4 regions of the Paenibacillus sanfengchensis genome follow, and region 1 is predicted to be linked to each of the others. Evidence: a T-box and tRNA genes for the amino acid it is inferred to sense, from the RefSeq annotation. Region 1 holds a T-box; the other regions hold tRNA genes.

The links. The T-box of region 1 lies ahead of leuS (leucine--tRNA ligase). A T-box ahead of a tRNA ligase gene usually reads a tRNA of that ligase, here a tRNA-Leu.
Region 2: it encodes a tRNA-Leu, which carries the amino acid that the T-box ahead of leuS (leucine--tRNA ligase) is inferred to sense. The anticodon was not compared.
Region 3: it encodes a tRNA-Leu, which carries the amino acid that the T-box ahead of leuS (leucine--tRNA ligase) is inferred to sense. The anticodon was not compared.
Region 4: it encodes a tRNA-Leu, which carries the amino acid that the T-box ahead of leuS (leucine--tRNA ligase) is inferred to sense. The anticodon was not compared.

The regions. Positions count from the first base shown of each region.
Region 1 covers NZ_JBAGJC010000005.1:341,711-343,913, reverse strand. The annotation lists tRNA gene V4U84_RS13480 (tRNA-Pro) at 394-470, opposite strand; T-box leader at 632-848, shown strand; gene leuS (leucine--tRNA ligase) at 933-2,203, shown strand, end outside.
Region 2 covers NZ_JBAGJC010000003.1:338,767-340,969, forward strand. The annotation lists gene V4U84_RS07770 (alkaline phosphatase) at 1-839, opposite strand, end outside; tRNA gene V4U84_RS07775 (tRNA-Leu) at 985-1,067, opposite strand; gene V4U84_RS07780 (helix-turn-helix domain-containing protein) at 1,129-1,494, opposite strand; gene V4U84_RS07785 (PAS domain-containing protein) at 1,708-2,203, shown strand, end outside.
Region 3 covers NZ_JBAGJC010000001.1:706,654-708,856, forward strand. The annotation lists gene V4U84_RS03200 (beta-galactosidase) at 1-833, opposite strand, end outside; tRNA gene V4U84_RS03205 (tRNA-Leu) at 1,220-1,304, opposite strand; gene V4U84_RS03210 (YhjD family protein) at 1,467-1,874, shown strand; gene V4U84_RS03215 (carboxymuconolactone decarboxylase family protein) at 1,949-2,203, opposite strand, start outside.
Region 4 covers NZ_JBAGJC010000001.1:661,437-663,639, forward strand. The annotation lists gene V4U84_RS03000 (LacI family DNA-binding transcriptional regulator) at 1-950, opposite strand, end outside; tRNA gene V4U84_RS03005 (tRNA-Leu) at 1,164-1,248, opposite strand; gene V4U84_RS03010 (GNAT family N-acetyltransferase) at 1,320-2,203, opposite strand, start outside.

The DNA of each region.
Region 1 (2,203 bases):
CGAATAGCGGGGTGAAGCCATGTCGTTCAAAAAGATGGGGCGTCCTCCATCTGACAATCCCAAAAGTGAAAAGATTGAAGTACGTGTCGATCAAGAAATGATGAGCAAGCTCGATGCTTCCGCTGAGAAGCTGAATATGACATGTTAAGATATCGTGAGCAGAGGGATTGAGATGGAATATAACGATCTCCAAAAATAAAGAAGGAAGCGGCTCGTAAACGAAGCGAGTTGCTTTCAGGATTTCAAGTAAGATAAGCGAAGAGGAGCTTGCTCGAACTAACGAAAGCTCCTCTTCTCCGTTTTTTTAAATCCGTTGGTACACGGTTGGTACATTCAGCGTTTTTGAGCATAAAAAAGTTGCGGTCAAAAGCCCCGCAACCGTTGATTTTATAATGGTCGAGACGACAGGATTTGAACCTGCGACCTCTTGCTCCCGAAGCAAGCGCTCTACCAAGCTGAGCCACGTCTCGGCAACGAAAAAATAAATGGTGGAAACATTAATAAATTATACTCCTTTCCCTCGAACTGTAAAGGGGGTTTTTCATGTTTTTTGTGGGCTTGCGATTCAGTCCGGCCCCATTGACGGCGGCTGTTTGGTTTTATATAATGGATGGTGATTTAATTGCAAATTGATTAAACTTTGAAGAGGAATATTAGTTTTCGATTCTGCCACCCAGAGAGCCGGTGTTTGGTGCAAGCCGGTTGGAGAATGGAGATGAACTCGCCTCGGAGTTATGATGCAAAACATCATCGTCTTACCCGCGTTAAGGGTGTAAAGGGAGCGAACGACAAAGCATGTCCGACGCTAACTAGGGTGGTACCACGGGAAATTTCCTCTCGTCCCTAGCGATGATACGCTATGGATCGGGAGGTTTTTTTATATTCTGCACAGGATATATTTGACAATGAATGATTTTAGGGAGGATTACATTATGGCGGACAAAAACGTGCCACACGACGTTTACCAAGCCCAAAACATCGAACCGAAATGGCAAGCTTACTGGGAGAACAATAAAACGTTTAAAACGAAAGAAGATGAGGGGAAACCGAAGTTTTACGCGTTGGATATGTTCCCTTACCCTTCCGGCGCGGGGCTGCATGTAGGCCATCCGGAAGGCTATACGGCTACGGATATCGTATCCCGCTTCAAGCGGATGCGCGGCTATAATGTGCTTCATCCGATGGGCTGGGATGCCTTCGGTCTGCCGGCGGAGCAGCACGCCCTGGATACCGGCGAGCACCCGCGGGATATCACGGTCAAGAATATCAACAACTTCCGGCGCCAGATCAAATCGCTCGGTTTCTCGTACGATTGGGACCGGGAGATCAGTACGACCGATCCGGAGTACTATAAATGGACGCAGTGGATTTTCATCCAGCTTTACAAGAAGGGCTTGGCTTACGTGGCCGAAGTGCCGGTGAACTGGTGCCCTGCCCTCGGAACAGTGTTGGCCAACGAGGAAGTCATCGACGGCAAGAGCGAACGCGGCGGACATCCGGTCATCCGGAAGCCGATGCGCCAGTGGGTGTTGAAAATTACGGAGTATGCCGAGCGTTTGCTCGAGGATCTGGAAGAGCTTGATTGGTCCGAAAGCATCAAGGATATGCAGCGCAACTGGATCGGCAAATCCGAAGGCGCGGAAGTGGTATTCTCGATTGAGGGGAATGAGGACTCGCTCACCGTGTTTACGACCCGCCCCGACACCTTGTTTGGCGCAAGCTACGCGGTGCTGGCTCCCGAGCATGAATTGGTGGAGAAGATCACGACCGAAGCGCAGCGCGAAGCCGTAAAGGCTTACCAGGAGCAGGCGGCGCGCAAGAGCGATCTGGAGCGGACCGATTTGGCGAAGGAGAAGACCGGTGTATTCACCGGCGCTTATGCCGTAAACCCGGTGAACGGGGCCAAGCTGCCGATCTGGATTGCGGATTACGTGCTTGCCGGATACGGGACCGGAGCGATAATGGCCGTGCCGGGTCATGATGAGCGCGACTACGAATTCGCCAAGCAGTTCGATCTGCCGATTATCGAAGTGGTGGAAGGCGGCGATTTGTCCAAAGAGGCATATGCCGGGGACGGACCGCATGTGAATTCCGACTTCCTCAACGGATTGCGCAATGAAGAGGCGATCAAGAAAATGATAGCCTGGCTCGAAGAGAACGGTAAGGGGAAAGGCAAAATAACCTACCGTCTGCGCGATTGGCT
Region 2 (2,203 bases), on a different contig from region 1:
ATGGCAAAGCCATCCTCATCCGCGGAAAGCACTTCCAGCGCTTTGGAGGTCATCGCGGCCAGGCTAGGAGTTTCCGCTTTCCGGTCCGGTACGTAATCGACGTGGGAACCGCCGAACAAACCGAGCACCTTGGAATCTTTTGCCGTCAATGCCTGTAGGCTTTGGGCGTTCTCAATCACCTTGTACCCCTTCGCTTTAAATTCCGGAAGCAGGTTCTTGTCCGTACGTTTTCCCTTCTCCTCCTTGGTCACAAAGAAGTTCTTTCCGCCGCCGAAGAGCACATCCACCCCACTGTCCAAATATTGGGAAGCAATCGCATTTTCGTTGTCGCGGCTGCGGACATGCGAAGCGTAAACAGCCGGCGTTGCATGAGTAATCCGCGCCGTCGTCACGAGGCCGGTGGCCTTGCCGCCGGCTTCCGCCGCTTCAATGACCGAAGCAAACGGTTTCGAAACGTCTTCGTTGGATACGCTGATCCCGGCATTGTACGTTTTGTGTCCGGTAGCGAAGGCGGTTCCGGCGGACGCCGAATCCGTGACGATCCCGGAAACGACGGTGCCCCCGTCTTCGCCCCGGTCGGCGTACGTAGTCGCTTGCCCCACATAATAAGGATCGAGATTCAGCGATTTAACGCCTTTCACATATTGCTGGTAGTAGCGGGCAGCCGAAATTTGAGCCGGCCCCATGCCGTCCCCGATAAGCACAATCAGATTTTTGGAAGTTGTCCCGCCGGCAACAGCCCCCTTATTCCCGCCTTCTTGGGCAATCACCGCCGGACTTGCCGCGATAACGGCCAGAGCCATTCCGCTGACCGCAAGCCTTCTCCACAACTTACTCATTCTCTTCCCTCCTATTTGGTTTAAACTAAATCGAGTATAGTATCCAAAGATTAGAAGAATGTTAGAGAAGTGTTGATTGCAGGTAAAGCGAATAGACAAAAAAAGCCTCCGGAAATTTATCCGGAGACTTTCTGCATGACTAAGATGCGGTCGAGAGGACTCGAACCTCCACGGGCGTACGCCCACTACCCCCTCAAGATAGCGTGTCTGCCATTCCACCACGACCGCGCGGCAGTTCAAAAACGAACATTCTTATTATATCGGTGTGTTTACGAAATGTAAAGTGGAATTAATCCCCATCGTTTTCCTGTTGCCTGCGGTATTTGACAAACTCCAAATATTCCTGAATAAACGCGGCCTCGCGAGGGGTCAGCGGATAGCCGTATTCCCTCAGGATCTCTCCAATCTCTCTGCCGTAAGGCGCCTGATGCTCTTTGATCACGAAAGGCTGTTTTCCTTCTTGGCCGATCAGAAGCCAATCCAGGCTTACGTTAAAATAAGCCGCTATTTCAATCAGTTTATTCGTGCTGGGCGTGGATTTCCCGCGCTTCCAATCCCCCAGATTGCCGGTGCTGATGTTAAGGTCCTGACAAAACTGCTTTTTGGTCATCTCGCCAGCCTTTATAAGCGACTCGATTCGATCATAAATAGACACCTGCTCCGACCTTCCTTCAAAAGACGCAAATTTTCAAAGTTACGCATTTACGTACTTTATGATTGTAAAATGACGTATTTGCGTATATAATTAAACCAATCCTCATTCTTTCTATCACTAACCAATTATATCACAAAATTTCCATTAATTAATATGAGCTGGGAGTTGCGCCGTTAAAAACCTCCCCACCTCATTAGAGTAGGAGGGAAAGCTGTGAGTAGTCCATTTTTCTTATGGCAGGAAGTTGCCAACTGTCTCCCTATAAGCCTGGCTATCCTTGATCCTGAAGGAACGATCCGATTTGTAAACGATACCTGGATTCGCACGGCGGTAAACTACGGGCTTTCTCCGCTCTGGGATCGCCCGGGAATGAATGTAATGCAACATTTCAGTGACCCGACAACTCACTACTCTAAACCTTATATCCCCGAAATGATGGCCCGGCTGCAAAAAGTTCTTGATGGAACGCTCCCTTCCTTCTCTACGGAAATGCAGCCTTGCACCACCAGCAACCGCTGGTACCGGCTTGAAGCGGTGCCATTGCTTCAAGCCGGTACATCGGGGCTTAGCGGACTCATGCTACTTTATTCCGATATTTCTTCATATAAGGAAACCGAAGCCGCACTTCGCAAATCCGTCTCCCAAGCCGGCACACTCCACGGTTTGCTCCCGATCTGCGCCGTCTGCAAGAAAATTAAAGACGAGCGGA
Region 3 (2,203 bases), on a different contig from region 1:
TCGTCCTGTGACGGATGGTAAATGTCCACCCCCGTGATATCGAAAGGACGGGAAGCCTCAAAATGGTCCACATCCGGCTGAATGCCGTAGGAATGTCCCCGCCACTCAAAATCGAAATTTTGCGTAACAAACTGATCCGCCCGCTTGTACTCATTAACGATGGATACTTGCCAGTTCAGGAAATCGGCGACCAGTTTCCGTTGAAATTTGGCAAACTCCGCGCCCAAGCTGCCATTAATCGTCCCGATGATGGACGGGAAGTCCTCCCAACTGTTGATCCGGTTGCTCCAATAGTCTAGCCCAAACGCCTTGTTCAATTCCTCTAGCGTTTTGAATTTGTCCCGAACGTATTTAACAAACAGCAACTGGACATTAGGGCCCGCGGTATGGTAGTGCTTCGTTTCATTATCGGTTTGGTACCCGATCACCGCCGGATGTTCGCTAACCCGGGAGATCAGCTTGCGGATGATGCGCTCCGCATAAAACAAATAGGTCGGGTTCGTGATGTCCATTATTTGCCGTGCCCCATATTTGCCCGGTCCGTTTGCCGTCGTTGCCAACACCTCCGGATGCTCCTTGACCATCCAGGTCGGTACGGCGTAAGTAGGCGTTCCGACAATGACATGAATTCCGGCCCGATGCATCGCATCAAGAACGCGATCTACCGAGGTGAAATCGAATACTCCATTTTGCGGTTCGTGCGTGCTCCAGGTCGATTCGGCGATCCGCACCACGTTAATCCCCGCCTCTTTCATCATGCGGATATCCTCATCCAGCCGATCATAAGGCATATATTCGTCATAATAAGCGACACCGTATAACAGCTTCTCCATATTGACCTCCCTGAGTTTATAGTGACATTCGGCGATCTATCATGTGTAAAAATCATTTTAAAGCAATTGTTTACGCTTTCATAGTATTAGAAAAATCCATCCGCTTCACTGGACAAAATTAAACTCTTGCAGTGGAGTATTTTAAACTACTGCTCTCTTGGCCTCATGATGGGATTTAACTGGAAAAGCTCCATTTATTTTGCGGCTCATTTGCCGATATCCCCATTTAAGTCGAATTAGTGGGCGGTTTTCCAGCTAAACCGCCTCCCCAGCCGTTTAGGCTCCAAATTAACAGGAATAATTCCCTTTAATTTACCCCCGTACATGCAAAAAGCTCCTGATTCATCCACAAGGACAATTCAGGAGCTCTTTCGTTAACATTAGGATGCGGTCGAGAGGACTCGAACCTCCACGGGGGGTTAGCCCACACGGACCTGAACCGTGCGCGTCTGCCAATTCCGCCACGACCGCTTAGTGTCTCTTACAGAAAATCAATTTCCGCAGCGACAAGATTTATAATAGCATGAACTCACAGACATAGTCAACACTTTTATTTCCTCTTTTAATTCGGCAGCGCTTTGGCTAAAATAAGAACATAAGTTCCCATTCAATAAGGATAAGGGGGTTGTCCAAATGGCGGTACCCGGCATTACGGAGGATGAATTGGCATTGATTCGGAGCGTAGTTCTGCTGCGTTTCATCCGCCGGATACTGGATCGGGATGCCCGGATTTTAGAGGAGAGCGGCGTATTGAAGAGCCCGGAGCTCTATACGGAGATCCTTCGCGGCGCCGAGCGGCGCGCTTCTTTGGTACAGCATGAGATTATGGCGGAATTCCAGAAGCGCCGGATCAAATTTCTGCGCCTGACCCAGGATGAACATGGAATCGAAGCCGATTATCTGTGCAGAGGCTACCGGGGGACGATGAAGATGCTCTGGCCCGTCCTCCGCAGTGAAATGGCCTCCCGCATCCGTGCTTATTTGGGTTCCGGCTGCGCGGACGTCTCCGAGACGCCGCTGTCCGAGCCGATCCGTTTATAACAAACCGCTCATAGAAAGAAAGACCCCTGTGTTCCTTAAAGAAACCTCGGGGTCCTAGTTTAACGGAAGAATCCTTAATGCATCGGCGTTTGACCGAGAGCCTCCTGCACGCGAATCACGCCTTGGGACAAAGCGTTTCCCGCCAATGCGGCGGAAGCGACCGCCACCGTTTCCAGCAGTTCTTCCTCTGTCGCTCCCTTGGATCTGGCTTCCTCGGTATGGTAGAACGTGCAAATTTCATTATTCGTGGACAAAGCGATCCCCAGCGCGATCAGTTGCTTGGTTTTGGCGTCCAGCTTGCCGCTTTCAAAACATTCCCCCGTAAACGC
Region 4 (2,203 bases), on a different contig from region 1:
CTAAATATAACCGGTAAACGGTAAACCTCCCGATCCAATGTCTCGCCTCTAATTTTTTTGTAGAGCAGCCTGATCGTCGTACGCGCCATCTCTTCTACAGGCTGCCTGATTGTTGACAATAATGGGTGAAAATAAGGATGATCTTGAATGCCGTCATACCCGACAACTTTTACATCCTCCGGAACGCGAACCCCCCGCCTGCCCGCTCTTTCAATATATTTAGCTGCAAACATATCGGTAATGGCAAAAATGCCGTCCACATCGTGATACTGATCCAGAAATTGCTCAAAATAGGCATCGTCGTCTACAACCGGGTCCGGCTTCTCATAGACTACATAATTAACGCCCATTGCTTTCGCCTCATGAACGAATCCCTCTCTCCGATTCATGGTTTCACTAAAAACGGAAGTGACACTACCTAGAAATGCCGGTTTACGGGCTCCCGCTTTGACCAGCTCCCTTAACGCCAAACGCCCCCCTTCGTAGTTATCGGAGGTGACGCAAGTGATCTTCTTGTTAAAATGTCTGTCGATACTGACAATCGGGATATCGTTGCTAATGTAATTTTCGATATCGTTGTACGTAATGCCGACTATGCCCGCTACTTTGTTTTGCTGAAGCATATCCAGATAATATAACTCCTTTTCGGGTTTGCCTCCGCTGTTGCACAACATGAGTTTGAAACCTTCCCGGTCCAGCTCATCTTCAATGTAATAAGCCATTTCGGAAAAAAAGGGATGCCAGATGCTCGGGAGCAGCAGGGCAACCATTTTGGATTTCCGCATTTTGAAATTCCGGGCGATCTCGTTCGGGATATAATTTAATTCTTGAATAGCTTCCTCCACTTTCCTGCGTGTCGCGGGTTTTACTGCACCCGAATTATTAATGACACGGGATACGGTTCCCACGGCAACACCGGCTAAGTTGGCTACATCTTTAATGCTTGACATCTAACCCCCCACTTATTGGCTCTTTTATGGTTATCATCTTAGCACTAAGTTGGAAACGTTTCAAGTGATTTTGGAAACGTTTTTATACTTTTAAATACAGCTCAATGCCCTCATCGGCTAAAGTAATGAGCAATCCCTTGCAAATTCTGGACAAGCAAAGAAGCCTTTGAATTTCCAAAAGGAAACTCAAAGGCTTCTTCCCTGTTAAAGTAATGCGGTCGAGAGGACTCGAACCTCCACGGGGGGTTAGCCCACACGGACCTGAACCGTGCGCGTCTGCCAATTCCGCCACGACCGCGTTTTCGTTGTGCTGATTCGCAGCAACGAAATTTATAATATCATGCATCAGCAAGAGAGTCAACAAGCAAATTAATCCGCCACCATTTCTTTGACGATATCATACCGGAAGTTGGCGGCCGCTTCGACCTGCCGGAACCCTTCCTGCAAATACAGATTTTTGGCCCGTTCGTTCTCGGCATTCACGCATAGCATCGCTTGAGAATAACCGCGCTCAACCGCAAACGCCATGGCGGCTTTCAGCAGGGTTCTACCGAGCCCCTTCCCTTGGTATTCGGGAAGAAGCGCAAGCGGTCCGATGTTCATGGTCGGCGCTCCCTCAAACTCGTCATCCGCCCCCCGAACGATGCCTACGGCGCGATCCCCATGGTACAGCATTTGCATCCCGCCCTCAAGGTAATCGTTCTCCGCAGCCATTTGGGCCACCATTTCGGGGGTGATAGGCGTTTCATTTCCTTTTAACTTGGCGAAACCCGCGTTGCGGACCTCCGCCCATGCCTCCTCATCCCGCCCGGTTCGAAAGGCTTCCAACCGATATCCGTCAGGCACCTGAAAGGCCGGCTTCTCAAGATGGTGATGAACCAGAATAAAGGCATACCGCTCCAGTTTGAAATCCAATCTTCCCAATAGCTCCATCACTTTCTCTTGTAGGGTCGGCACAAAAACAAACAGCTGATCCAGCCCTTCCCCGTGCCGCACAATCGACTTCAATAATTGTTCGTATAGAGTGAGATCCGCCGTTTCGGCGTGAAAAATCCGGAACCGTCCCCGGCGCCCCTTGCGATGGTAAGCATCCTTGATGAGTGAGGCTGCGGCAACCATGTGCCCTGCCGGATCCAAGGCGATATAGGTCGGGTTATCTGCGCCAATCGCAAAGTCACGTAAATCCTCCTCGTACAAAAATGATTCGTCCACTTCCCGGCGATGCTTCCTGCAATAAGCAAAAAACTCCTCCA